DNA from 3 places in the Streptomyces sp. NPDC048258 genome. Region 3 is predicted to be linked to each of the others. Evidence: riboswitches for the same ligand, from Rfam matches in the RefSeq annotation. Region 3 holds a riboswitch; each other region holds the start of a gene.

Region 1 (9,235 bases), on a different contig from region 3:
CAGGCGGATCCGTACCGGGAGCAGCCCGTCGCCGCCCGCATCGTGCGGGCGGTGAACGCGTACGACGACCTTGTCGGCGGGAACCGTCACCCGGGCGGCTCACTGGCCGCTCTGGAGCAGCTCCGCCTGGGCACCGGGCACGCGTACCAGCCGGAGGTCGTGGAGGGCTTGGCGAGGGTTCTGGCCAGGGGTGGACGTGACAGAGTTGTTCCTGTCCAACCTGGGTAACCCATGGGTAATGAGCGGCCGTCCGAGTGGGCATGGTTGGATGCCAGTAAGAGGGACCGTGAGAGTGTCCGCAAGGCTGCACCGTAGTCCCCCAGCTACCGCTGGGTGGTGCCCCCAAAGCAGGCGGGAATCGTGAGGATCTTCGGGAAGGTACGGCATCGGCCCTCCGCCTCGTGGCGGCAGGCCACCGACCGCGCGTTCACGCTGATCGGCGACGGGCGGTACGAGGACGCGGGGGCGCTCCTGACCAGAGCCGCGGACCTGGAGCCCTGGCTGTCCGAGTCCTGGTTCAACCTGGCTCTGCTGCACAAGTTCCGGCACGACTGGGAGCAGGCGCGGGCCGCCGGGCTGCGCGCCGTGGCCCTGCTGGACCGGGAGACCGGCGCCCCGGACTGGTGGAACGTGGGCATCGCCGCGACCGCGCTGCAGGACTGGCCGCTGGCCCGGCGGGCCTGGCAGGCGTACGGGCTCAAGGTGCCCGGGGACCCCCATGGCCCCGGGGGCAACGGCGAACCGGTCGGCATGGAGCTCGGCAGCGCCGCCGTACGGCTGTCGCCCGAGGGCGAGGCCGAGGTGGTCTGGGGCCGCCGGCTGGACCCGGCCCGCATCGAGGTCCTGTCGATCCCGCTGCCGTCCTCGGGGCGCCGCTGGGGCGAGGTGGTGCTCCACGACGGGGTCCCGCACGGCGAGCGGGTCACCGCGGCCGGACCCTCGTACCCCGTCTTCGACGAGATCGAGCTGTGGGCGCCGTCGCCGGTGCCGACCTGGGTGGTACTGCTGGAGGCGGCCGGCGAGGCGGACCGGGACGCTCTGGAGCAGCTGGCCGCGGACGCGGGCTTCGCCGCCGAGGACTGGTCCTCGTCGGTGCGGCTGCTGTGCCGGACCTGCTCGGAGAGCGAGATGCCGAGCGACGAGGGCGACGGGGAGCACCTGGACCCGCACGACCACAGCGAGCCGGGGCATCCCGGACCGCTGGGTCACCGTACGGCCGGTTCCGGATCGCTGTGGGTGCCCGAGCGGGAGTGCGGCATCGCGGCGCCGGCCGGGCTGGTGCGAGGACTGCTCGACGGCTGGGTCGCCGACAGCCCGGACAGCCGGGAGTGGCGGGATCTCGAAGAAGTCTGCTGAGCCGGGCCGTAGGCTGTACGGGCACATCGGTGACTTACGGAAGGCGTACGGCGGATATGGCGCAGCAGGAGAACGAGGTTGTCGAGGCCGAGGTCGCGGCCGGCACCGAGGTGAACGACGGGTACGTCGTGGACACCGAGGACTGCGCGGAGCGCGAGCTCGCCCACCGCGAGCGCGGCACGGGCCGCCCGATCACGGTGGTCGGCAACCCGGTCCTGCACCGGGAGTGCAAGGACGTCACCGAGTTCGGCGACGAGCTGGCGCAGCTGATCGACGACATGTTCGCCAGCCAGAAGGCCGCCGAGGGCGTGGGCCTGGCCGCGAACCAGATCGGCGTGGACGCCAAGGTCTTCGTCTACGACTGCCCGGACGACGACGGCAAGCGGCACACCGGCGTCGTGGTCAACCCGAAGCTCGTCGAGCTGCCGGCCGGCGCGCGGGTGCTCGACGACTCCAACGAGGGCTGCCTGTCGGTCCCGACGGCGTATGCCTCGCTGGCCCGCCCGGACTACGCCGAGGTCGAGGGCCAGGACGCGCAGGGCAACCCGATCAAGGTGCGCGGTACCGGCTACTTCGCGCGCTGCCTCCAGCACGAGACCGACCACCTGTACGGGTACCTGTACATCGACCGACTCTCGAAGCGGGACCGCAAGGACGCCCTGCGGCAGATGGAAGAGGGCACCCCGCGCTACGAGACCGTCCCGAACGACTGATCTCCCGCGGGCGTACACGCACCTACGGCAGGGCCCCGTTCCGGAACCGGAGCGGGGCCCTGCCGTAGGTGCGCGGGGTGCTGGACTAGCTCTGGGCGGAGCCCCAGCCGCTGTCGGCGGGAGCGGAGTCCCCCGCGGTGTCGGCGGGAGCGGAGCCCCAGCCGCTGTCGGCCGGTGCGGCGCCCCAGCCGCTGTCCGCGGAGGCGGTCGCGGTCACGCTGCCGGCGAGCAGGACGGCGAACGCGGCGGCGGTGAGGATGCGGGCGGTACGGGACATTGTGGCCCCCCTGGGCTGTGGTGAGCGGCGCGCGGCCGGGCGCTGTGCGGCGCGGCCAGGCCGGGCATCATCACCGTACGACACCGGTTGACTACGTACCGGGCTGGTTTGGGCCAAAGGTTCTCTGCTTCTCGGCCAGGGCGCACCTGACCGGTGCACCCGGGCGGGCCGGTCAGGCCGCGGCCTGCGGGCCCCGGAAGGTGCGCCTGAACGAGTTCGGTGTGGTGCCGAGCGTCCGCAGGAAATGGTGCCGCAGGGCGGCCGCGTTGCCGAAGCCGCAGCGGCCCGCGATCGCGTCGACGGTCTCGTCGGTGGACTCCAGCAACTCCTGGGCCAGCAGGACCCGCTGGCGGAGCACCCATTGGTACGGGGTGGTGCCGGTCTCCTGGAGGAAGCGGCGGGCGAAGGTCCGCGGCGACATGTGCGCGCGCTCCGCGAGCTGCTCGACGGTGATCTCGTCGTCCAGGTGGCGGGCCATCCACCCGATCACCTCGCCCACCGTGTCGCACGCCGTGCGGGGGAGCGGGCGCCGGATGAACTGGGCCTGCCCGCCGTCCCGGTGCGGCGGTACGACCATCCGTCTCGCGATGGTGTTGGCCACCTCGGCGCCCTGCTCCTGCCGGACCACGTGCAGGCAGGCGTCGATCCCGGAGGCGGTGCCCGCCGAAGTGATCACCTGGCCCTCGTCCACGTACAGCACGTCGGGGTCGACCAGGGCACGCGGGTAGCGGCGCGTCAGGGTCGGGGCGTGCATCCAGTGGGTGGTGCAGCGGCGGCCGTCGAGCAGGCCGGCCGCGCCCAGCAGGAAGGCTCCGCTGCACACGCTCAGCACCCGCGCCCCCCGGTCCACGGCCCGGCGCAGGGCCGCCAGCAGCGGCTCGGGGTACTCGCGTGTCGTGGCCGTGCGATCGGCCGGCACGCAGATCAGGTCCGCGCTCTCCAGCCGCTCCAGTCCGTACGGGACGACGATCTCGAAATGCCCGTCGCCGGTCGGGGAGCGCCGGTCCTCCGCCGCGCACACGGCGAAGTCGTACACCGGTAGTCCCATGTCGCTGCGGTCGATTCCGAAGACCTCGCAGAAGATCCCCAGCTCGAACGGGGCGACACCGTTGACGAGGGCCACGGCCACATTGGTCAGCATGACTCCAGTGTGGCAGTAATTCGATCTTCGGTGACAGTCCTGCCACTGTTCGATCATGGCCGATCAGGCGGACAGTGGAGGTATGAGCACCTTCGTGAACTACCTCGCCGTCCTGGCCATCGCCGCCGTCCTGCTCGGGCCCAGCCTGTACGGGGCCCGGCGCGACCGACGGGTCGACCGACAGCTGCGGGCCGCCGCGACCCGGCGGGTGTGGCTGCCCCGCCAGCGGGCGGGCGGTCTCCCGCCCACCTACCGCCGGCGCGGCATCCGGTTCGGCACCTGGCGCCGGGGACGGATGGCTCACTGAGCCCCTGCCCCCGGCGCACACGCGGACGGGCTTAGAAGTCCTCGTCCAGGTCGACCGTGCCCTCGACCGCGACCTGGTAGGCCGACGGACGACGCTCGAAGAAGTTCGTCAGCTCCTGGACGCCCTGCAGCTCCATGAAGGAGAACGGGTTCTGCGAGCCGTACACCGGCGGGAAGCCGAGGCGGACCAGGCGCTGGTCCGCGACGCACTCCAGGTACTCGCGCATCGACTCGGTGTTCATGCCCGGCAGGCCGTCGCCGCAGAGGTCGCGGCCGAACTGCAGCTCCGCCTCCACGGCCTCCTTCAGCATGTCGGTGACCTGCTGCTGGAGTGCGTCGTCGAAGAGCTCCGGCTCCTCCTTGCGGACCGTGTCCACGACCTCGAAGGCGAAGTTCATGTGCATGGTCTCGTCGCGGAACACCCAGTTGGTGCCCGTGGCCAGGCCGTGCAGCAGGCCGCGGCTGCGGAACCAGTACACGTACGCGAAGGCGCCGTAGAAGAACAGGCCCTCGATGCACGCCGCGAAGCAGATCAGGTTCAGCAGGAAGCGGCGGCGGTCGGCGGCCGTCTCCAGCCGCTCGATCTTCTCGACCGAGTCCATCCACCGGAAGCAGAACTGCGCCTTCTCGCGGATGGAGGGGATCTCCTCGACCGCGTCGAACGCCGCCGCGCGGTCGTCCGGGTCGGGCAGGTAGGTGTCGAGCAGCGTCAGATAGAACTGGACGTGCACGGCCTCCTCGAACAGCTGGCGCGACAGGTACAGGCGCGCCTCCGGGGAGTTGATGTGCTTGTAGAGCGTCAGCACCAGGTTGTTCGAGACGATCGAGTCGCCCGTCGCGAAGAACGCGACCAGACGGCCGATCATGTGCTGCTCGGAGGGGGTCAGCTTCGCCAGGTCGGCGACGTCCGAGTGGAGGTCGACCTCCTCGACGGTCCAGGTGTTCTTGATCGCGTCCCGGTAGCGCTCGTAGAAGTCCGGGTAGCGCATGGGGCGGAGCGTGAGCTCGAAGCCCGGGTCCAGGAGGTTCTTGGTTTCGTTGGAGCTCATTACTGGCAGGCCTCGCAGGACTCGGGGTTCTCAAGGGAGCAGGCCAGGGCGTCGGCGTCGACGGCCTGCGGAAGGGGCGTGGCGGCGGCCGGGACGGCGGAGCCGGACGCGGCGCGGGCGATCTTCGTCGCCGGGCGCGAGCGCAGGTAGTACGTGGTCTTCAGGCCCTGCTTCCAGGCGTACGCGTACATCGAGCTGAGCTTGCCGATGGTGGGCGTCTCCAGGAACAGGTTCAGCGACTGGGACTGGTCGAGGAACGGGGTACGGGCCGCCGCCATGTCGATCAGGCCGCGCTGCGGGATCTCCCACGCCGTGCGGTACAGCTCGCGCACCTCGGCCGGGATCCAGCCGAAGCCCTGCACCGAGCCGCTGGACTCGCGCAGCGCCTCGCGGGTCTGCGCGTCCCACACGCCGAGCTGCTTCAGCTCGTCCACCAGGTACGCGTTGACCTGGAGGAACTCCCCGCTCAGCGTCTCGCGCTTGAACAGGTTGGAGACCTGCGGCTCGATGCACTCGTACACGCCCGCGATCGAGGCGATCGTCGCCGTCGGGGCGATGGCCAGGAGCAGCGAGTTGCGCATGCCGCCCTTGGCGACGCGGGCGCGCAGCGCGTCCCAGCGCTCCGGCCAGTTCAGCTCGACGTCGTAGTGGTCCGGGTGCAGGACACCGCGGGCCGTGCGGGTCTGCTCCCAGGCGGGCAGCGGGCCGCTGCGCTCGGCGAGGTCGCAGGAGGCCTCGTACGCGGCCAGCATGATGCGCTCGGAGAGCTTGGTGGACAGGGCCTTCGCCTCGGGGGAGTCGAAGGGCATCCGCAGCTTGAAGAAGACGTCCTGGAGGCCCATGGCGCCCAGACCCACCGGGCGCCAGCGGGCGTTGGAGCGGCCGGCCTGCTCGGTCGGGTAGAAGTTGATGTCCACCACGCGGTCGAGGAAGGTCACGGCGGTGCGGACGGTCTCGTCCAGGCGCTCCCAGTCGATCTCCCCGTCCACCACGAAGGCGCCCATGTTGACCGAGCCGAGGTTGCAGACGGCCGTCTCGCCGTCGTTGGTGACCTCGATGATCTCGGTGCACAGGTTAGAGGAGTGGACGACGGAGCCCGGCTCGGCGGTCTGGTTCGCCGTGCGGTTGGAGGCGTCCTTGAAGGTCATCCAGCCCTGGCCGGTCTGCGCGAGGGTGCGCATCATCCGGCCGTACAGGTCGCGGGCGGGCATGGTCTTGCGGGCCAGTCCCGACTCCTCGGCCTTGCGGTAGGCGGCGTCGAACTCGTCGCCCCACAGGTCGACCAGCTCGGGCACGTCGGCCGGGGAGAACAGCGACCAGTCGGCGTCGGCGTTCACGCGGCGCATGAACTCGTCCGGCACCCAGTGGGCGAGGTTCAGGTTGTGTGTACGGCGCTGGTCCTCACCGGTGTTGTCGCGGAGCTCCAGGAACTCCTCGATGTCCGCGTGCCAGGTCTCCAGGTAGACGGCGGCGGCGCCCTTGCGGCGGCCGCCCTGGTTCACGGCGGCGACGGAGGCGTCGAGGGTCTTCAGGAACGGCACGATGCCGTTGGAGTGGCCGTTGGTGCCGCGGATCAGCGAACCGCGGGCGCGGATGCGGGAGTACGACAGACCGATGCCGCCGGCGTGCTTGGAGAGGCGGGCGACCTGGTGGTAGCGGTCGTAGATCGAGTCGAGCTCGTCCAGCGGGGAGTCCAGCAGGTAGCAGGAGGACATCTGCGGGTGCCGGGTGCCGGAGTTGAAGAGCGTGGGGGAGGACGGCAGGTAGTCGAGGCGGCTCATCAGCCGGTACAGCGAGGCCACTTCCTCGACCGCGCGCATGCTCTCGTCCTCCGCGAGGCCGCAGGCCACGCGCAGCATGAAGAACTGCGGGGTCTCCACGACCTGGCGGGTGATCGGGTGGCGCAGCAGGTAGCGGCTGTGCAGGGTGCGCAGGCCGAAGAAGCCGAAGCGGTCGTCGGCGCCCTCGGTGAGGGCGTGCTCCACCAGCGCGTCCAGGCGGCTCGCGTGGATGCGGACGAACTCGGCGGTGCGGTCGGCGATGAGCCCCTCGCGGTGCCCGACCGCGACGGACGCGGAGAAGGAGGTGGCGCCCTGGCCGGCGGCCTCGTCACGGACGGCGAGGGTCAGCAGCCGCGCGGCGAGGCGGGAGTACGCGGGGTCCTCGGAGATGAGCCCCGCGGCGGCCTCGGTGGCCAGCCCGCGCAGTTCGGCCTCGTCGGCGGCGGAGCTGCGGCCGCGCAGCGCGGCGGCGGCGACCCGGCCGGGGTCGGTGTCGGGGAGGTCCGCCGTCAGTTCGGTGAGGGTACGCAGCAGCGTGGCCCCCGGGCCCTCGGTGTTGTCGCCAGAAACGGACTCGGCGCGCGGTGCGGAAGGCGCGATGGTCACGGCGGGAGCTCTCCCTCGCTCGGCCCGGTCATCGGCGGGGCGGGGCGCGAGCGGGCGCATGCGGGCGTGGCAGGAACGCGTACACCCCATGGCGTCCACCGGCCCAACCGCGAGGCCCGGACGTATCGGCACCCGGTTCGGTCGAGCCGGGCGCGCTGTCGGCAGGTCCTCGGACTTGGTGTCCGGTAGGCGGACACTTCATACCGTTGCGGGACAGTTCCGGATTCGCACCGGATTCCCCTGCGGCGACAGCAGGCATGAGCATACATGTGGGGGCGACCGGATGCGGCAGCCCCCACATGTTGTGTCGGCGTGGCTACAGCTTCAACTGATAGGTGAGCAGCGTCAGGCCCTCGATGGGCGCCCAGTCCCGCTCGGGAGTGCGTACGAAGCCCAGTCGCGTGTAGATCCGGTGGGCGCCGGCCATGGTGCGCTGGGTGGACAGCACCAGCCCCGTCACGCCCTCGACGGCCCGGGCCCGCTCGACGCACGCCCGCACCAGCGCCTCGCCGGCGCCCCGGCCGCGCGCCTCGTGGGCCACGGCGAGCATCCGGAACTCGGCCTCGTGCGGGCCGGCGATGTCGGCCAGCGGGCTGCCGGGCGCGGCGAAGGTCACTCCGCCCAGGAGCCGGCCGTCCTGTTCGGCGACGAGCACCTCGGCCCGGGCGGCCCGGCCGGCCACGTCGCGCAGCACGTGCAGGTACCCGTCGTCCTCGTTGAAGTCCAGGTGCCCGTCGGCGAGGTAGGCCTGGGCGGTGATCTCGCCCAGTTCCGCGTAGTCGGCGGGCCGCACCGGCCTGATCGTGATGTCCATGCCGTCGAGTGTGCCGGAGGCAGGCCGAAGGGCCCCACCCGTTCGGGGCGGGGCCCTTCGGCTGTCCCTCAGCAGCAGCGGAAGCCCTCGCGGGGGTCCGCCTCGCGCGCGTCCGTGCGGGCCCGCTCGAACTCCCGGCGGGTCGGGACCCGCGCGTCCGGGTCGTGGGAGCGGGCGTGGGCCACGTACCGGTCGTACGCCGCTTCGCCCGAGAACTCCCGTACGTAGAACCGGACCCGGGCCAGCGCGCCGCGCAGGCTCGTGCGGCCGCTGATGAGGCTGCTCACGAGCCCGCTCATGAGGACAGCGGCTCCTTGACCCGGCCGCCGCCCGAGTCGAGGCCGGCCGCGACGAGCTCGGCCCGCTCCTCGGCGGTCGGGATCAGTCCAGCCGGAGCGACGATCTTCGACTCGGTCCACGGGACCTCGGAGAGCTTCACGGACTCCGGGCTGCTGATCGCCTTGAAGCAGGTCCGGGCCGCGTCCGCCAGCACGATGATGATCAGGATCGCGAACAGCGCCGACAGCGCGCCGTCCACCGTGGCGTTGGTGACCACGGTGTGCATGTCGTCCATGTTCTTGGCGGGCGGCAGGACCTTGCCCGCGTCGATGCCGGTCTGGTACTTGTCGCGCTGCGCGAAGAAGCCGACCTTCACGTCGTCCGAGAAGATCTTCTGGTAGCTCGCGGTGAGCGTGACGGCGACGTCCCACGCCAGCGGAACACCCGTCACCCAGGCCCACTTCAGCCGGCCGGACTTGACCAGCAGTGTGGTGCAGACGGCCAGGGCGACCGCCGCGAGCAGCTGGTTCGCGATGCCGAACAGCGGGAAGAGCTGGTTGATGCCGCCCAGCGGGTCCTTGATGCCGACCCAGAGGAAGTAGCCCCAGCCGAGGACGACGACGGCGCTCGCCAGCCAGACGCCCGGCTTCCAGCTGACGTCCTTGAAGGACTTGTGCACGTTGCCGAGGGTGTCCTGGAGCATGAACCGGCCGACGCGGGTGCCCGCGTCGAGCGTCGTCAGGATGAACAGCGCCTCGAACATGATGGCGAAGTGGTACCAGAAGGCCTTCATCCCGGCGCCGCCGAGGACGGCCGAGAAGATCTCCGACATTCCGAGTGCGAAGGTCGGCGCGCCGCCCGTACGGGACAGCAGGGTGGCCTCCTCGACGTCCTTCGCGGCCTGGGCGAGGGC
Region 2 (9,235 bases), on a different contig from region 3:
GGTCGAGAACGCGGCCGAGATCGGCATGGAGCACAACCTGGGCCTGACCTGCGACCCGGTCGGCGGCCTCGTCCAGATCCCGTGCATCGAGCGCAACGGCATGGCGGCGGTCAAGGCCGTCACGGCGGCCAAGATGGCCATGCGCGGCGACGGCAGCCACAAGGTCTCCCTCGACAAGGTCATCAAGACCATGAAGGAGACCGGCGCGGACATGAAGGTCAAGTACAAGGAGACCGCCCGCGGCGGCCTCGCGGTCAACGTCATCGAGTGCTGATCCACGACAGGTGACAGGAAGGGGCCCGGCGCACGCGCCGGGCCCCTTCCGCTGTCCGCCCGCGCCGTCCGCCGCGCTATCCGCGGCGCAGGGCCTTGAGGACCCCCTTGGCGAAGTCGTCCACCGACGTGTCGTACGCCTTCAGGCTCTCGGGGGTGGGCGGTGTGCGCGCCTCGGCCGTGACCGTCACGTCGATCGTCAGGTTGCTGTCCCGCAGGCGCAGCTCGCGCACCTGGCGCAGCTCGGTCGGCTTGTTGTACGCGAACCGGTAGGCCTCCTTGCCGACGCCCTTCACCTCGGTGAGGCCGTCGTCCGGAATGTCCTTGCCCGTGTTCTCCCGGCCCCTGGCGAAGACGTCCTTCGCGAAGTCGACGCTCTCCGTGTAGGCGAGGTCCAGCTCGACCTTGACGTTCCCGTACTTCGCCGGGCCGGACGCGACGAGCGGCTGGACGCACTGGACGCCCGGGGCTCCCCCGCCGGACCGCTTGATCCGGTCCGCGGCCTCCTCGCGCGCGCCCAGCGGGTCGGCGAGCTCGCCGTACGGGAGCACGTTGCAGATCTCGTCCGTGGCCGCCCAGCGGTAGCCGCCCTTGCCCTCCTGCGAGACCTCACGGTCCGCGTCGCCGCCGCAGGCGGTGGCCGCCAGGACGAGGGCCACAGCGACCGTTCCATGGCGAGGAAAGCGGTGACGGCGCATCCGGTTCTCTCCTGGGTCGAGCGGCTCGGGTTCCACTCAACCACCCTGCCACCAAAGGCAGTTGCGTACCGGGGAAATTACGGAAGGGAAAGCGGAACTGCGGGGTCCACTACGGCGTCCTAGGCTGTGTCACAAGTCCCCGCCTCCCGAGAATCGAGGGGACGTCATGATCCACCCGCGTTTCCGCCGGATCGTGGCCCTGGCCTCCGGCGCCCTGCTCACAGCCGGACTCTCGTTCGCCGCGCCGGCCTCGGCCGTGATCGCCACCCACACCCCGGCCCGGACCCAGATCCAGACGCCGCTCGTGGTCAATGCCCGCTGGGGCGGGCACCCCGCGTACGACCGGATCGTCATCGACCTGCAGGGATTCGTCCCCCCGGTCACCGTCACCTCCGTCCCGCAGCTGCGCTACGACGGGTCCGGCGAGCCCGTACCGCTGACCGGCAAGCACTTCCTGGAGATCCGCCTCAACCCCGCCGCCGCGCACGACGACGCGGGCCACAGCGTCTACCAGGGGCCCAAGCTCCAGAAGATCTACCTCAGCACGCTGAAGGGCCTCGCCCTGACCGGCGACTTCGAGGGCTACGTGACCTTCGGCGCCGCCTTCGACACGGTGCCGTACTACCGCACCTTCTCCCTGCACTCGCCGGAGCGGTTCGTCGTGGACATCGCGCACCCGGACCACTGCTGAACGGCCGGGCCGGGCGAGGACGCACCCGGCCCGAAATGTCCCTAAGGTCGATGGACAGGGATGCGCCGCAGGAGAACCCGGTTCCCCTCCACCGACGGCGTCGACCCCCCGATCCCGCCAGGAGATGATCCGCATGACGACTGCGTCCGACACTCCTGTCCTCGACACCCTCGCCGCCATGACGCTCGACTCGCTCGAGCGGTGCGGCCTGTCCGCGGACACCCTCATGCTCACCCGCATCGCCGCACTCGTCGCCATGGACGCGCCTGCGATGTCCTACGTCGCCCACATCGGCCCCGCCATGGACTCCGGGGTGGATGCGGGACAGCTCCAGGACGTCCTGGTGGCCATCGCGCCGATCGTGGGCACCGCCCGCGTGATGTCGGCAGCCACCCACATCACGGAGGCTCTGGGGATCGCCATCGCCGTGGCCGAGTCCGACACCGAGTCCTGAGATCCGCCCGCCACGGGTCCGCACGGGCCCGCGCCCATGGCGGGCGCGGGATGCCCGTGCGGCCCCGCGGCGGCGTCACCCCGGCCCGCGCCGCACCGGCAGGCCGGCATGGACCAGGACCGGTCGAAGGACGTGAGGACGATGTCCCTGTCGCCCCGTTCCGGCGCGCCGGCGCGCGCACGCACGCCGGCCCGCCTGGCCTTGGCCTGCGCCCTGGGTGCGGCGGTGTCGCTGGTGGCGGCGAGCGGGCTCGGCGGTCTGGTCGTCCTCGCCGCCGCGGTGGCCTGCTCGGCGCTCACGGCGATGGGTACGTGGTGGGCGCTGTCCCGTCGCGGAGCGGCGCGGGTGGCCGGTGCGCTGCTCGCGGTGGCCGCGCCCGTGGCCGTCCTGGTGCTCTACACCCGGGCGGGCCTGTGGCCCGCGGTGCTGGTCGCGGCCGCACTGTGGGCAGCCGCCGTGGCGTGCTCGCGGTGGGCACTGCTGCGTGCGCGAGAACCCGAAGGCATGCGTGCGGTCCCGTGCCCGCTCCCCCGGCATCCGGTGCTGATCATGAACCCGAAGTCCGGCGGCGGCAAGGTCGGCCGTTTCGGTCTGGTCGAGAAGGCCGAGGCACTGGGCGCCCGGGTCGTGCTGCTGGGCAGCGCGGGCGAGACGGACCTCGCGGCGATCGCCCGTCGGGCGGTCGCCGAGGGCGCGGACCTGCTGGGGGTGGCGGGCGGCGACGGCACACAGGCCCGGGTGGCCGAGGTGGCCGCCGAGCACGACCTGCCGTTCCTGGCGATCTCCGCGGGCACCAGGAACCACTTCGCCATGGACCTCGGTCTGGACCGCGAGGACCCGGCCCGGTGCCTCGACGCGCTGACCGACGGGGAGGAGCTCCGGATCGACCTGGGCGTCGTGGGGGGCCGCGCCTTCGTCAACACGGCCTCGTTCGGGGTCTACGCGCAGGTCGTGCAGCGCCCGGACTACCGCGACGCCAAGGCGGGCTCGATTCTGGACGCGCTGCCGGACCTCCTGCTCGGATACTCCGGTCACACGCTCGACGCGCAGACGGACGAGACGAAGCTGGAGTCCCAGCAGGCCCTTCTGGTGAGCAACAACCCGTACTCCACCCCCGAACCCACGTCCGCGGGCGGCCACAGACCCCGGCTGGACCTGGGATTGCTGGGTGTCGTCGGGATCCGGGTGGGCAGTGCGGCCCAGGCGGCGGACATCGCGGTCAGAGGCGCCCGGGCAGCGGGTCTGCACGTACTGGCCTCACGCCGGATCGTCATCACCGCGCACACCGACCGCATCGCGGTCGCCGTGGACGGAGAGGCCCTGTCGCTGCCCGCCCCCGTCACCTGCACCGTCCGCCCGGGCGCCTTGCGCGTTCTGGTACCGAGGCACCGGCCCGGGTCCCGCACGCCCGCTCCGCCTCCCCACTGGCGTGATGTCGTCGCACTGGCCTTCGCCCGGTCGCGGCCGGGCGCGGCGGCGGAGGACCGGGCCGACGGCGCGGACCCCCCGTGATGCCGGCGCCTCCCATCGGGATGCCCGAAATGATGCCCAGCGTCACAATTGACGGTGTCTGCCGTTCCCGTTCCTCCCAGGTTGGAGACATCCGTGAAGGACCTCGAATTCGAGCAGAAGAGTTCGCTGTCACGCCTTGAGGCCGCCGATCGGCTCTCCGCGCTCGCGGACGCACTCAGGCGCGGCGGCAAAGCCGAACTGGAACTCGGACCCGGGACGCTGACCCTGCGGATCCCCGACGAACTCCTCAGCGAGATCGAGGTCGAGGTCGGCGACGGGCAGATCGAGCTGGAGATCGAACTCAAGTGGCCGACCTCGAAGGCCGGCGCCACGGAGGAATAGGCCCCGCCCGCGATCCGCCGTCCCGCCGTCCAGGCCGGGTGCGGAGCGACAAGGAGCAGACCATGACCAGTCCAGCCGATCGGGCCCGGACCGGGCGCGCGGTCCGCAAGCAAGTCGGACGGGCCTCGCACGGCCGGTGGACACCGGCCGCGGACCGGGCCGATCCCCTGTGGGTGCTGCGGCGGCAGGCCGCCGACCGGGTGGCCGAGCTGCTGCCGATCCGCTACGGGCGAATGGCGGTCTCCCCGTTCACCTTCCTGCGCGGCGCGGCCGCCGTCATGGCCGCGGACCTCGCCGCCGTACCGAACACCGGTCTGACCGTCCAGCTCTGTGGTGACGCGCACCTGCTGAACTTCGGCGTCTTCGCCTCACCCGAGCGCGCGTTGCTGTTCGACCTCAACGACTTCGACGAGACCCTGGCCGGCCCGTTCGAGTGGGACGTCAAGCGGCTCGCCGCCAGCGTCGCCGTGGCCGCCCGCGACCGGGGGCACGGTGACGAACGGGCGTGGCGAGCCGCCCGCGCCGCGGCCGCGGCCTACCGGCGTGCCATGCGGCAGCTGGCCGAGCAGGGCGAACTCGCCGTCTGGTACGAGCGGATCGACCCCTACGCGGTACTCCCCCTGATCCGCGAGCGCAAGCGGCGCGGACGGGCCGAGGCGAACCTGGAACGCGCCCGCGGGCGCACCAGCCTGCAGGCACTCGACAAGCTCACCGAGATGCGGGGCGGCCGCCGGCGCATCATCCACGACCCCCCTCTGCTGGAGCCCGTCGGCAAACGCGCGACACGGGCCGTCGACGCGATCTTCAGCCAGTACCGCAGCACCCTCCCCGAGGAGCGCCGCCTCCTGCTGGACCGCTACCGGTTCGTCGACGCGGCCCGGAAGGTCGTCGGCGTGGGAAGCGTCGGCACACGCTGCTTCATCGTCCTGCTGACCGGTCGCGACGAGCGGGACCCGCTCTTCCTCCAGATCAAGGAAGCCACGCGGTCCGTACTGGAGGACCACCTGCCGGCCGAAGGCGCTGGTCATCACGGCCACCGGGTGGTCGCGGGACAGCGGCTGATGCAGGCCACCGGCGACATCTTCCTCGGCTGGACGACCGGACCGGAGGGACGCCACTTCTACTGCCGACAGCTGCGTGACATGAAGGGATCGGCGCTGGTCGAGACCATGGGCCCGGCCGTGCTCCGCCAGTACGCCGAACTGTGCGGCATCGCCCTGGCCCGCGCCCACGCCCGCTCCGGCGACCGCGTCGCCATCGCCGGTTACCTCGGCAACGCCGACACCTTCGACCGGGCCATCGCCGACTTCGCACTCCACTACGCCGACCAGACCGTCTCCGACCACGCCGCGCTCACCGCTGCCGTCGCCGACGGCGACATCATCGCCACCACCGGAGTCTGAACCGAACCCGCTCAGCGCCGTTTCGCTTTCCTGTCCGGCCGGAAGCGGGAGATCTTCCCCCGGGTTGTGTGCCAACGCTCCCTCATCTGGTCGACCACGTTGTCCCATTCACGGCGGATCTCGTCATCGGGCGGTCGCTCGCCCTGGCGGATGCGGCCGAGCTCGTCACGCACCTCCCGGCCGAGCGCCGCCGACCCCACCACGACCAGCACGATGCCGAAGAACGCCGAGAGCATCGCGAAGACCACGCCCACCGCGCCGTAGCGGTCGGCGTAGGAGTTGAACAGACGTGGCAGATAGAAGTCCGCGCCCACGGAATAGAGCGCCGTCAGAACGGACGCGATGACACCGAACGGCAGGAGATCACGCCAGGCGACCCTCTTCGCCGAGAGGATCCAGCCACCCCAGACGAGGAAGAGCCCGGTCAGCGACGCTTCGAGCAGGGTCGCCGCCGGCGTGAGGTGCCCGCCGCCGGTGGCGGCGAAGAGCCAGCCGCTCACCGGCACGTAGACCAGGAAGACGAGGGCCCACTTCAGGTCGTTCACGGTGTTGCGCACGCTCAGGGGCTTGAGCTGCCACGTCTGTTCGAACAACCGCTGCACCGCTCGCGCGAAGCTCAGCGTGGAGATCAGCAGGAACAGGGCCCCGAGGACGCCGATGCTCGTGTCCGTGGTCGAGGCGAAGACCTGCCGCACGGCATCGGCTCCGGCCCCGGTGAGGCCGTACCGGTCGATGATCCGGTCGGCGACGTCCTTGTCGCCGATGCCGGCCAGAACGGCACCGCAGAGGATCGCGAGGGAGATCATCGCGGTCAGCATGCTGGACGCCAGCGCCATCGAGCGATCGAACCCCGCGATTCTCTGGAATCGGTTCACCACGCGAAGCGCGAATGCCGGACGCAGCCAGAACGTCAGCGTCCTCATGAATCGCTCGCGATCGATGAGAGCCGCCCTCCCCTCCGTGGATCCCGGGAGCCCGTGGCCGGGTGCCTGCCGGAACGTCCCTCACCTGTGTTCGGGGTTCTCGAAGTCGAAGCGGCACCCCGCGTCCCACAGCGAGCGCTGGTTCCCGTGCGCCGGGAAGCCGCCCGAGCGCTTGAGGAGCGCGGCCAGGTGCATCAGGTTCCAGCTCATGAACGCCGTGTTCCGGTTGGTGAAGTCGTTCTCGGGGCCGCCCGAGCCCGGGTCGAGGTAGGAGGGGCCGGGCCCGGCCTCGCCGATCCAGCCGGCGTCGGCCTGCGGCGGGATCGCGTAGCCGAGGTGCTGGAGGCTGTAGAGGACGTTCATGGCGCAGTGTTTGACGCCGTCCTCGTTGCCGGTGATCAGGGCGCCGCCGACGCGGCCGTAGTAGGCGTACTGGCCCTGCTCGTTCAGGAGGGAGGAGCAGGCGTAGAGCCGCTCGACGACCTGCTTCATCACGGAGCTGTTGTCGCCGAGCCAGATGGGCCCGCACAGGACGAGGACGTCGGCGTCCATGATCTGGCTGTAGAGGACCGGCCACTGGTCGCTCTCCCAGCCGTGCTCGGTCATGTCCGGCCAGACGCCGGTCGCGATGTCGTGGTCGACGGCGCGGATGAGCGAGGTCCGGGCCCCGGCCGATTCCATGACGGCGCGGCTCTTGTCGATCAGGCCCTCGGTGTTGCTGGTCTCGGGCGAGCGCTTGAGCGTGCAGTTCACGTAGACGGCGGTTAGGTCTGAGTAGTCGTACTCGGTGTCGGCAGCCACGGTCCCAGCCTGTGGAGGCCGGGCCGGGGCCGCCACCCGGCCGCGCCCGTACGGGGACCCACGCCGATCGGGGCGGGTTGGTGCCGGTCCGCGCGGCCGACTAGGGTCAGTGGGCCTTGGTGTTCGGGAAACCGGTGTGAAACCGGTGCGGCCCTCGCCACTGTGATCGGGAAGTCCGGCTCCACCTCCCCCAGACCCCGTCTGGGAGGTGCCCCCCAGCGGGGAGCCACTGGGCCCGCGCGGGACACCGCACGGCCCCGGGAAGGCGGAGTCCGGGCATCGGCACCCGTGAGCCAGGAGACCGGCCGGGGCGCGCTGTCCATCCACGAGGTGCTGGAGAGGTCTTCCCCACTCATGCATATTGCCGAGGGGTTTCTGCCCCCGTTGCACGCGGTCGCCTGGGGCGCCGCGTCCGCTCCCTTTGTCGTACACGGAGTACGCGCCCTCACCCGCGAGGTGAAGGCCAATCCGGAGAGCACGCTGCTGCTCGGAGCCTCCGGGGCGTTCACTTTCGTCCTGTCCGCCCTGAAGATCCCTTCTGTGACGGGCAGTTGCTCCCACCCCACCGGTACCGGGCTCGGGGCCATCCTCTTCCGGCCGCCGATCATGGCGGTGCTCGGCACGATCACCCTGCTCTTCCAGGCGCTGCTGCTGGCGCACGGCGGGCTCACCACCCTCGGCGCCAACGTGTTCTCGATGGCGATAGCCGGGCCCTGGGCGGGCTACGGCGTCTACCGGCTGCTGCGGAAGTCCGGCCTGCCGCTGATGGTGACCGTGTTCTTCGGTGCCTTCTTCGCCGACCTGGTGACGTACTGCGTGACCTCCGTCCAGCTGGCGCTGGCCTTCCCGGACGCGAGCGGCGGATTCGTCGGCTCGCTGGAGAAGTTCGCCGGCATCTTCGCGGTGACGCAGATCCCGCTCGCGGTCAGCGAAGGGCTGCTGACCGTGCTCGTGATGCGGCTGCTGATGCAGTCCAGCAGGTCGGACCTGGTCCGGCTCGGCGTCGCGAAGCTCACCGGATCCGGGACGAAGCAGGAGGCGTCGGCCTGATGACCAGGAACGCGAAGATCAACACCCTGCTGCTGCTCCTGGTGGCGGCGCTGGCCGTGCTCCCGCTCGCGCTTGGCCTGGGCGAGGGCAAGGAGGAGCCGTTCGCCGGCGCCGACGCGCAGGCGGAGGCGGCCATCACCGAGCTGAAGCCGGACTACGAGCCCTGGTTCTCGCCGCTGTACGAGCCGCCCTCCGCGGAGATCGAGTCGGCGCTGTTCGCCCTCCAGGCGGCGCTGGGGGCGGGCGTGCTCGCGTACTACTTCGGCGTCCGCCGGGGTCGCCGTCAGGGTGCGGCCGCCGCCGCTGCCGACGCGGTCCCGTCCGCGTCCCCGTCCGCCACGGAGTCGTAGGCGGTGCTGCCGATCGACGCGGCGGCGCACAGCAGCCGTTGGCGCCATCGCCACCCTCTGGAGAAGGCCCTGCTGGGGATCGGGCTGACGGTCGCCGCGGTGTGCCTGCCCCCGTGGCCCGGCGGGCCGCTGGTCGCCGCGGCCACGCTCGCCGTGCTCCTCGGCCCCGCCGGGGTGGCCCGGCGGCAGCTGTGGCGGGCCTTCCGGATCCCGCTCGGCTTCTGCTTCACCGGGGCACTGCCGCTGCTGTTCGCCGTCGGGGGGCCCGCCGGGTTCGTCTCGCTGGCCCCGGACGGCCCACGGCACGCCGCGGAGCTGCTGCTGCGCACCTCGGCGGCCTCGCTCGGCGTGCTGCTGTTCGCGTTCACCACCCCGGTCTCGGACGTGCTGCCGCGGCTGGTCCGGGCGGGGGTGCCGGCTCCCGTGGTGGACGTGGCCCTGGTCATGTACCGGATCGGGTTCCTGCTGCTCGACTCCCTCGCCCGGGTCCGGCAGGCCCAGGCGGCCCGGCTGGGCACCACCGGCCGGGCGGCGGCGTGGCGTTCGGTGGGCGGGCTCGCCGCGACCTCGTTCGTACGCGCCTTCGACCGCGCGGCGCGGCTCCAGTCGGGCCTGGCCGGGCGCGGCTACGACGGCGCGCTGCGCGTGCTCGTCCCCGAGGCGGCGCTGTCCTGGCGCTTCCTGGCCGCGTCCGCCGCGCTGCTGACCGGGCTGACCGCCGTGACCCTCGTACTGAAG
Region 3 (9,235 bases):
CGCCTTCGCCGGGTCGGGCCTGGTCGTCGGCTTCGCCGGTGTCCTGCTCGCCGCCCAGCAGCAGACCGGCAACCCAAGTGTCGGGCTGGACTACCTGCTGCCCGCCTTCGTCGGTGCTCTGCTCGGGTCCACCACGATCAAACCGGGCCGCGCCAATGCCCTCGGCACCGTCGTGGCCGTCGCCGTCCTCGCGATCGGCCTCGCCGGAATCGGCCAGCTCGGCGCCCAGTTCTGGGCCACGCCGCTGTTCAACGGCGGGACCCTGCTCATCGCCGTCGGCCTGGCGGGCTACTCGGCCCGCCGCCGCCTGCGCGGCGGCGCCACCACGACCCGCCGGTCGCTCGCGGAACCGTCGGCCGCACCGGCGAACGACAGCCACCCCTAGAACCGTTCTCGTACGTCGTACGCGCACCTGCGTCAGGAGCACTGTGTACTCGAACCGCAAGACCGCCGTCACCGCCGCAGCCCTGCTCGCGGCAGCCGCCGCCCTGGTCGCCGGCTGCGAGCGCGGCCCGTCGGCCGGCACGGGGCCGTCCGACGCCGGCGGTTGCCCCGGCACCCTCGCGAAGGCCGGGACGGCCGTCCAGCGGGCCGAGAACACCGATGCGTCGTGGACCGGCCCCACCAGCGGCCCCGCGGCGGTGTCCGGCAGGACCGTCGTCTACGTCGCGCAGACCATGACCAACCCTGGTGTCGCAGGCGTGACGAAGGGCGTCGAGGAAGCCGCGAAGGTCATCGGCTGGGACCTCCGGGTGATCGACGGGGAGGGCACCCCCGCCGGCATCCAGGCCGCGCTCAGCCAGGCGATCACCCTCAAGCCCGCGGGCATCGTCATCGGTGGCTTCGATCCCCAACTCACCTCGCAGCAGGTGGCGCGGGCCGAAGCGGCGCGGATCCCGCTCATCGGATGGCACGCGGTGGCTTCCCCCGGCCCGAGCGAGAATCCCAGGCTCTTCACCAACATCACCACGAACGTGGACGACGTGGCGAAGATCAGTGCGGACTGGATCATCGCCCGGTCCAAGGGCGACGCCGGAGTCGTCCTTTTCACCGACGACTCGATCCCCTTCGCCAGGAACAAGTCCGAACTGATCAAGAAGGAGCTCGCCACCTGTTCCGGGGTGCGGATCCTGGCCTACGAGAACATCCCCATCCCGGACGCGAGCAACCGGACCCCCCAGGCGGTCTCCTCCCTCCTGTCCCGCTTCCAGGACACGTGGACGTACTCCGTGGCCATCAACGACCTCTACTTCGCCGACGCCGCCCCGGCCTTGCGCGCAGCCGGCGAACCGGGCTCCGGCCCGCCCTTCAACATCGGCGCGGGCGACGGCGACCCCTCCGCCTTCCAGCGCATCAACAGCGAGCAGTTCCAGGCCGCCACCGTCCCCGAGCCGCTGTCCCAGCAGGGCTGGCAGATCATCGACGAGTTCAACCGCGCGTTCGCCGGCCGGCCCGCCAGCGGCTATGTCGCCCCGGTCCACATCGCCACGGCCGACAACAGCCACGGCTCCACATCCTGGGATCCGGCCGGCTACCGCGAGGCGTACCGGAAGATCTGGCGCAAGTAGCGGCACGACGGCCGGCCTGGTGGGCCGTCAGGCGAGCGCCGCTGCCAGCAGCTCGGCGGTCTCGGCTACCAGCGGGTCGTCCGCTCCGGCATCCGGCCGGGGCTTGGTGGTCAGGACGGCCATGACGATGGGCGCCCCCTGCGGGGGCCACGTGATGCCCGCATCGTTGTTCGTCCCGTACCTCCCACCACCGGTCTTGTCCGCCAGCGTCCAATCTGCCGGCAGGCCGGCCCTGAAGCGGTCCGTGCTGGTCGTGTTGGCCAGCAGCCAGTCCGTCAGCAGCGCCCGGTCCCGGGGTTCGAGCGCGTCTCCGAGCACAAGGTGCTCGTAGGTCCGGCCGATGGCCCGCGGGCTGGTCGTGTCCGTCAGCCGGTCGGGCTCCGCGGAGTTCAGGTCGGGCTCCCAGCGGTCGAGCCGGGTGGTTCGGTCCCCCACCGAACGACAGAACCGGGTGACCGCGCCGGGGCCGCCCAGTTCACGGAGCAGGAGGTTCGCGGCCGCGTTGTCGCTCTGGCAGATCGTGGCGGCGCACAGCCGGCCGATGGTCATGCCCTGGGCCAGGTTCTCGGGCAGCCCGGTGACCGGCCCGTATCCGGAATCCCTCACGTCCCGCTCCGTGTAGTGGAGGTGCTTGGCGAGCACCTCTCCGTCCTGGTCCAGGTCACGGAGCACCGCCGCGACCGCGAGGGTCTTGAAGAGCGAGCACATCGGGAAGAGCTCGTCCGCCCGGTACAGCACCGTCCTGCCGTCGGCCGTGTTCCGGGCGAACACTCCCAGGCGGGCGGAGTGCCGCAGTTCGAGCGTGCGAAGCTGCCGCAGGATCTTGTCGCGCCCGGCCCGGGGGGCTGCGAATGCCGTGCCGCTGAGCGATAACCCTGCCAGCGCCGCGCCGGCCCCGACGGCCAGCACGGCGCGGCGGGTGGGGCGGACTCCTGCGAATTCCACGATGCGATCTCCACTTCTGTTCCGGTCCGTATGAGAGCGAGGACGCAACAGGAGTCCAGGTGGTTCACTCCGGCACTGGTGCCGGCTGTAGAAGCGGTAGCCGTCCGTGCCGCCCAGGCGCTCCGGGGGCCGCACACACGGCAGTTGTGGCCGGCGGGTACGGTTTCGGCATGGACGTTTCCGCAACAAGTGCGACCGCCGACAACGTGACGCCGTCGACGGTGATCAAGGACACCGCGCGTCAACAGCTGGTGAAGACGGGTGCCGGAGGGCTGTCCCTGGATGCCGTGGCGCGCGACAGCGGTCTTGCCGTCGCCGAGGTGGAAGCCGTCTTCCCGCACCGGGACGACCTGTTGACCGCGCTGGTCATCGACGCCTACAACGCGTCCGGCGCCGCGATGGAGCAGGCGGACGCGGCCGCCACGGGCGCCGGTGCCTCGGCCGGTGCGCGGCTCCTCGCGGTCACGCGCGCGCTGCGGCAGTGGTCCTTCGACAACCCCGCCGAGTTCACACTGATCTACGGCTCGCCCGTTCCGGGCTACCACGCCCCGCAGGACACGGTCCCGCCCGCCTCGCGCACCCCCGCGGTACTCGCCGGCATCGTGCGGTCGGCGCTGGAAGGCGGTGAACTCACCCCGCCCCGGCGGACGGTGCCGGGCCCGCCGCTGCTCCTGCCCGCGGCCACGGAGCTGTTCGGCGGCGTGCCCGAGGCTCCGTTCTCGGACATCCTCGAGCGTGGCATCGTCCTGTGGAGCAATCTGATCGGGCTCCTGGTGTTCCAGGTCTTCAGCCGTACCCACGACAGCGTCAGGGACGAGGCCGCGTTCTTCGACTACGCCATCGCCGTGGCGGCCGAGAGCATCGGACTCGTCGTCCCCGTGGGCGAGACGAGCGACTGAACCGTGGCCGCGGGGGTTCGGCGGGTGGTGCCGCCGAGCCCCCGCGGCCGCGTCCGCCACCCGACGCGTCTCATCCCGGTGTCCGGAATATGAACACGTCTACCCGGCCTCAAGGACGGACGCCTACGCTGGCCTCGCAGCTGGTTCGCCCCGTCCGCCAGGCGGGATGCGTCGTAAGAGGGAACCCGGTGGGAATCCGGGACTGCCCCGCAGCGGTGAGCGGGAACGACCGCCGTCATACGCACTGGACCCGAGCCGGGTCTGGGAAGCGACGGCCAGTAGGTGCCGCCTCTTGAAGAGGCCGGTGTGCCCGCGAGTCCGAAGACCTGCCCGTTGCCCGCACGCGACCGTTCGCGTGCGGATGTCCCGGCGACCTCGTGGGCGGGTCGGTGTGCATACCAGGCGGGCGTCCGCGCGTACCCATCCGTACGCGGCGAAGGCGGCCCGCCCGGTCCGTCACCCTTCGCGTCTTCGTATCCGTCTCCGGGATGCCATGGAGACATGCTCGCGAAGGAGAGTTCCGTGACAGACAAGTCCGCGGCAGCGACCGCACAGCCCACCGTGTACGGCTACCCCCGGCAGGGGCAGAACCGTGAACTGAAGAAGGCCGTCGAGGGCTACTGGAAGGGCCGCGTCAGCGCCGAAGCCCTCCGTGAGACCGCCCGGGACCTGCGGCGGTCGAACTGGCGCCGGCTCGCCGAGGCCGGCATCACCGAGGTACCGACCGGCGACTTCTCGTACTACGACCACGTGCTGGACACCAGCGTGATGGTCGGCGCCATCCCCGCCCGGCACCGTGCCGCGGTCCAGGCCGACGCCCTCGACGGCTACTTCGCGATGGCGCGCGGCACCCAGGACCTGGCGCCGCTGGAGATGACCAAGTGGTTCGACACCAACTACCACTACCTCGTACCCGAACTCGGCCCCGACACCGCCTTCACCGCCGACCCGAGCCGCCAAGTGGCGGAGCTGCGCGAGGCCCTCGCACTCGGGCTGACCGCCCGGCCCGTGCTCGTCGGCCCGATCACCTACCTCCTGCTGGCCAAGCCCGCCCCGGGCGTTGCCGCCGACTTCGAGCCGCTGACCCTGCTCGACCGGCTGCTGCCCGTCTACGCGCGGGTCCTGGCGGAGCTGCGCGCCGCCGGCGCCGAGTGGGTGCAGCTGGACGAGCCCGCCCTCGTCCAGGACCGGAGCCCGGCCGACCTGGGCGCCGCGGCCCGCGCCTACCGCGAGCTCGGCACGCTCACCGACCGGCCGAAGCTGCTGGTCGCCTCGTACTTCGACCGGCTGGGCGAGGCACTGCCGGTACTGGCGAAGGCGCCCGTCGAAGGGCTGGCGCTGGACTTCACCGAGCGGGCCGCCGCCAACCTCGCCGATCTCGCCGCCGTGGGCGGCCTGCCCGGCAAGCGGCTGGTCGCGGGCGTCGTCAACGGCCGCAACATCTGGATCAACGACTACGCGCAGTCCCTCGCGACGCTGGGCACCCTGCTGGGACTTGCCGACCGCGTCGACGTCGCCGCGTCCTGCTCCCTCCTCCACGTCCCGCTGGACGCAGCCGCCGAACGGGACATCGACCCGCAGGTCCGCCGCTGGCTGGCCTTCGCCCGGCAGAAGACCACCGAGATCACCACCCTGGCCCGAGGCCTCGCCCGGGGTACCGACGCGATCGCCGCCGAACTCGCCGCCAACCGGGCCGATCTCGCTTCCCGCGCCAACTCGGCGATCACCCACGACCCGGCGGTACGGGCCCGCGCCGCGGCCGTCACCGACGCCGACGGGCGCCGCTCCCAGCCGTACGCCGAACGGTCCGCCGCCCAGCGCGCCCACCTCGGCCTGCCCCTCCTGCCGACCACCACCATCGGGTCGTTCCCGCAGACCACGGAACTGCGCACGGCCCGCGCCGATCTGCGCGCCGGACGCATCGACACGGCCGGCTACGAGGAGCGCATCAAGGCCGAGATCCGCGAGGTCCTCGCCTTCCAGGAGAAGGCGGGCATCGACGTACTCGTGCACGGCGAGCCCGAACGCAACGACATGGTCCAGTACTTCGCCGAACAGCTCACCGGCTACCTCGCCACGCAACACGGCTGGGTCCAGTCCTACGGCACCCGCTACGTCCGCCCCCCGGTCCTCGCCGGCGACATCTCCCGCCCCGAGCCGATGACGGTCCGCTGGACGGGGTACGCCCAGGCTCAGACGGACAAGCCGGTCAAGGGCATGCTCACCGGCCCCGTCACCATGCTCGCCTGGTCCTTCGTACGCGACGACCAGCCGCTCGGCGACACCGCGCGCCAGGTCGCCCTCGCCCTGCGTGACGAGGTGAACGGCCTTGAGGCCGCCGGGACTTCGGTGATCCAGGTGGACGAACCCGCGCTGCGCGAGACCCTCCCGCTCCGCGCCGAGGGTCACGCCGAGTACCTCGCCTGGGCCACCGAATCGTTCCGCCTCACCACGAGCGGCGTCCGGCCGGACACCCAGATCCACACCCACATGTGCTACGCCGAGTTCGGCGACGTCCTGCAGGCCATCGACGATCTCGACGCCGATGTCATCAGCCTGGAAGCGGCCCGCTCGCACATGCAGGTCGCCGACGAACTCGCGGGCGTGGGATACCCGCGCGAGGTCGGCCCCGGTGTGTGGGACATCCACTCACCGCGCGTGCCGTCCGCCGCGGAGGCGGCGGCCCTGCTGCGGAAGGGGCTTGAGGCGATCCCCGCCGAGCGGCTGTGGGTCAACCCCGACTGCGGCCTGAAGACCCGCGGCTGGTCCGAGACCCGCGCCTCCCTGGAGCACCTGGTCACCGCGGCCCGAGAGGTTCGTACGGAACTTCCCGCCGTCTGATCCCGGGCGAGCCGGGAAGAGCGCCGACCGCGCTCTTCCCGGCTTCGGCTCCGGCTTCGGCTCCGGGGGTGGTGCGGGCGACCGCGCGCGGCGAGCCGGTCCGTCCGGGCCAGACCAGACCCGGCCATGCCTCACCCGGCCCGGTCGCAGGTCGCCCCCCTGCACGGGTGGCCGGATCGTGCCCTTGCGGCCGTCGCCGCGCAGCACCGCGTCGATCCGGGCGTTGACCGAGGCGGTGCAGCGGCCCGCCGTGATCAGCTCGCGGAGCGCGTTCACCAGCGCCGTCTGGTCGCGCGCGGTCAGGGCCGCCGTGCAGCGTCGGCCGCCCTGGCCGGCGTGCACGGCGACGGCGTGCCAGTCGGCCTGGGTTTCCCGCTCAGGTACCCGGAACCAGACCGTCTCGTACAGTCCGGCCCGCACCCATTGCTCGCACACCGGCCGGAGCTGCTGGTCCACCGAATCCCAGGGAGCGCCCTTGGCCGCGCGGATGGCGGTGCTCAGCCTGCCGGAAAGCGAGGTGAGCTCTTCCAGGACGGTGTAGCCCCCGAGGTCGTACCAGGCATCCACCTGCCGTGCCCGTGTCGCGTCGGAGACGGGTGCGTCGGGAACGGCCGCGAGCTGCGCCGTCTGATTCTGGGAGCCGACGAGATCGACCGTGAAGGTGAGGGTGCGCAGCCGGAACGCATCGGCCGTGCCGCTGAGCCCCACGGCCGCCGCGCAGAGCAGACCGACGGTGACGCGCTGGGTGCGGGTGACGCGGGCCGGGGTGCGCGTGGCCGTCGCGCGGGGCCGGGGCGCCCGGACGCGTCGGTGGGCGGCGGAGGCCATGGCCGCGGCGCCCGCGACGGCGGTGGCGAGGACGGTCCCCAGAACGAGGGCGACGTTCAGCACGTAGAGGAACGGGAACAGCGGCAGCTGCCAGGCCGATCGCCACGCGCAGCTGTCCTGAAGGACGTTGAGGGGCCCGGAACAGCCGTCGAGGGAGGCGAGGACGGTCACCCCGACGAACCCGAGCACGGTGGTGCTCTGAGCCGCGATCAGGCTGCCCAACAGCTTGAACCGGCCCGTCCGCGCAGCCGCCGCGAGGGCGGCGAGCCCGGCCGGCCCGCTCAGGGCCAGCAGGGTCCCGGCCGTGTAGCGCAGCGCGAACAGCCCTCCTCGCGCCTCCGGTACCGGCTGACCGGTGTGCAGGTACGCCTGGACGCCCACGAACGCGGCCCAGGCCAGCACCCCGCCGAGCAGCCCCGGCAGCAGCACCCGCCGCAGGGGCGGCACCACGTCGCCGGAGGGCGGCGCGGCCGGACCGGGGTGCCAGCGCGGCCGGGCCGACGCCGGGCCGACCGCCCAGGCGGCCAGCGGTACCACCCACAGCACGGTGAGTGCGAGGGGTATCAGGTGGATGGAGGTGATGCTGCCCAGGAGGGGCAGTACGGTCGTGATCCCCGGCACCCGGCCCGGGTCTCCCGACGGGGCCGCCGATGGGAACCAGTTGAGGACCCATTGGGCCACTCCGGCGGCGCGCGCGGTGAAGCCGCTCGCATACAGCGTCCCCATCAGGTGCCACCAGGCGAGCCAGAGGGCCAGCGCGGGAACGACGGCCAGCAGACCGACCAGCACGGCGGTCCGCAGGGTGCGGCCGCGCCAGGTACGGGTCCACAGGTGGGCGCACTGCGTGATCCACCATCCGAAGGCCATCCCCACAGCCACGGGCAGCAGCAGGAGCTGCGGCCGCTGCGGCAGCCACACCCCACTCCCGCCCGAACTGGTGAGTATGGTGCCGGCCGCGATGCCCGCTCCGAGCCACCCTCCCGCCCACCAGCCCGAGGGCACCCGGGCCCCGGTGAGGACGGCGTACGCGACCGCCCGCCACAGCGCGATCCCGGTGATCGCGGTGACCAGGGCGGCGGACACGATCGTGATCACCTGGGTCACGCCGACCGTCGCCAGGTTGTACGGCGCCAGGTAGTACAGCAGGTGTACCTCGACGAGCACCACCGTGGTGCCGGTGAGGAAGAACGTCAGGGCAGGGGTGCGGAAGAGCGGTGCGGGGTCGGTCAGGGCACCCCGGCGCAGGCCCCACTGCGGGTGGGTGCGCCACAGCGCGAGGAACGGAGCGAGGGCGCGGCGCACAGGCCCGGCTGCCTGCCGGGAGGTCTCGTCGGCCCAGGCGTGCGGGTCCGCGCCCCAGCGCAGCGCGGTCAGGTCGGCGTAGACCTCTCGGCTTCGCAGGACGTCCGAGCGGGCGAGGTGGACGAGCGCGACCGTGAAGACGGTGAGCATCAACGGCCGGTCCAGCACCGGCACGCGGCCGTCCGCGAGGACACCGTGGATCACGTAGCCCTCCCGGAGCAGGTAGGGCAGGAGCACCAGGGCGAGGAAGACCCGCCACAAGGTGACGGTGGCGTACGTGAGCGTGATGTCACGGTTGGCGACGTGGGCGAGTTCGTGCAGCAGCACCGCGCGGAAGCGCGCGGGGGCGCGGTGGCGGCCGGCGAGCAGGCCGCCGTGCAGGCACACGACCGGGCGACCGGTGCGGCCGAACACCACCGCACCGGCCCCGGTGGCGGCCGGATCCACGACCACCCGGGGAATCTGCGCGAGGCCGGTGGTGACGGCCAGCTCGGCGAAGAGCGTGCGCAATTCACCGTCGGGGTCCACCGCCTCCAGCGGGACGACCCGGCCGGGCCGGGCCTTCCACCGGGGCAGGAGCAGGAAGAGCAGGACGGCCGCTACGGTCAGCAGTACGGGCCAGCCGGCCAGCTGCCACCAGGGCGGCGGGGGTGCCCAAGCGGACTGACAGAGCTGGTAGGCGACGGCCTGACTGACGGTGCGTGCGGACTGCGTCCAGGAGGAGTCGGCGGGGTCCGCCCCGGCGGCGAGTTCACAGCCGGTCCGGTCGGCGTCGGCCAGACCGATGATGACGGTCAGCATCATGGAGCCGCTCGCGGCCAGCAGCAGGAACAGCAGAGTCGCGAAGCGCAC

Evidence for each region. Region 3 has a riboswitch for cobalamin ahead of metE (5-methyltetrahydropteroyltriglutamate--homocysteine S-methyltransferase). Riboswitches for the same ligand answer to the same signal wherever they lie in the genome.
Region 1: it holds a riboswitch for cobalamin, as region 3 does, so the genes downstream of both, ACGFYQ_RS05065 (ribonucleoside-diphosphate reductase subunit alpha) here and metE (5-methyltetrahydropteroyltriglutamate--homocysteine S-methyltransferase) in region 3, are expected to answer to the same signal.
Region 2: it holds a riboswitch for cobalamin, as region 3 does, so the genes downstream of both, ACGFYQ_RS06215 (energy-coupling factor ABC transporter permease) here and metE (5-methyltetrahydropteroyltriglutamate--homocysteine S-methyltransferase) in region 3, are expected to answer to the same signal.

Annotation. Positions count from the first base shown of each region.
Region 1 is NZ_JBICZH010000002.1:184,576-193,810, forward strand. Features, by position in the region: gene ACGFYQ_RS05030 (HD-GYP domain-containing protein) at 1-228, shown strand, start outside; gene ACGFYQ_RS05035 (tetratricopeptide repeat protein) at 361-1,356, shown strand; gene def (peptide deformylase) at 1,413-2,069, shown strand; gene ACGFYQ_RS05045 (hypothetical protein) at 2,155-2,346, opposite strand; gene ACGFYQ_RS05050 (helix-turn-helix domain-containing protein) at 2,519-3,487, opposite strand; gene ACGFYQ_RS05055 (hypothetical protein) at 3,570-3,794, shown strand; gene ACGFYQ_RS05060 (ribonucleotide-diphosphate reductase subunit beta) at 3,826-4,842, opposite strand; gene ACGFYQ_RS05065 (ribonucleoside-diphosphate reductase subunit alpha) at 4,842-7,229, opposite strand; cobalamin riboswitch at 7,372-7,501, opposite strand; gene ACGFYQ_RS05070 (GNAT family N-acetyltransferase) at 7,546-8,043, opposite strand; gene ACGFYQ_RS05075 (YbdD/YjiX family protein) at 8,112-8,342, opposite strand; gene ACGFYQ_RS05080 (carbon starvation CstA family protein) at 8,339-9,235, opposite strand, start outside.
Region 2 is NZ_JBICZH010000002.1:448,520-457,754, reverse strand. Features, by position in the region: gene ACGFYQ_RS06260 (L-serine ammonia-lyase) at 1-274, shown strand, start outside; gene ACGFYQ_RS06255 (hypothetical protein) at 351-932, opposite strand; gene ACGFYQ_RS06250 (hypothetical protein) at 1,138-1,662, shown strand; gene ACGFYQ_RS06245 (carboxymuconolactone decarboxylase family protein) at 1,796-2,116, shown strand; gene ACGFYQ_RS06240 (diacylglycerol/lipid kinase family protein) at 2,258-3,628, shown strand; gene ACGFYQ_RS06235 (amphi-Trp domain-containing protein) at 3,722-3,970, shown strand; gene ACGFYQ_RS06230 (DUF2252 domain-containing protein) at 4,033-5,373, shown strand; gene ACGFYQ_RS06225 (YhjD/YihY/BrkB family envelope integrity protein) at 5,385-6,296, opposite strand; gene ACGFYQ_RS06220 (flavodoxin family protein) at 6,378-7,097, opposite strand; cobalamin riboswitch at 7,198-7,422, shown strand; gene ACGFYQ_RS06215 (energy-coupling factor ABC transporter permease) at 7,452-8,147, shown strand; gene ACGFYQ_RS06210 (energy-coupling factor ABC transporter substrate-binding protein) at 8,147-8,497, shown strand; gene cbiQ (cobalt ECF transporter T component CbiQ) at 8,501-9,235, shown strand, end outside.
Region 3 is NZ_JBICZH010000016.1:164,815-174,049, forward strand. Features, by position in the region: gene ACGFYQ_RS30625 (ABC transporter permease) at 1-385, shown strand, start outside; gene ACGFYQ_RS30630 (substrate-binding domain-containing protein) at 429-1,568, shown strand; gene bla (class A beta-lactamase) at 1,596-2,513, opposite strand; gene ACGFYQ_RS30640 (TetR-like C-terminal domain-containing protein) at 2,684-3,412, shown strand; cobalamin riboswitch at 3,537-3,761, shown strand; gene metE (5-methyltetrahydropteroyltriglutamate--homocysteine S-methyltransferase) at 3,935-6,253, shown strand; partial or broken gene ACGFYQ_RS30650 (M48 family metalloprotease) at 8,321-9,235, opposite strand, start outside.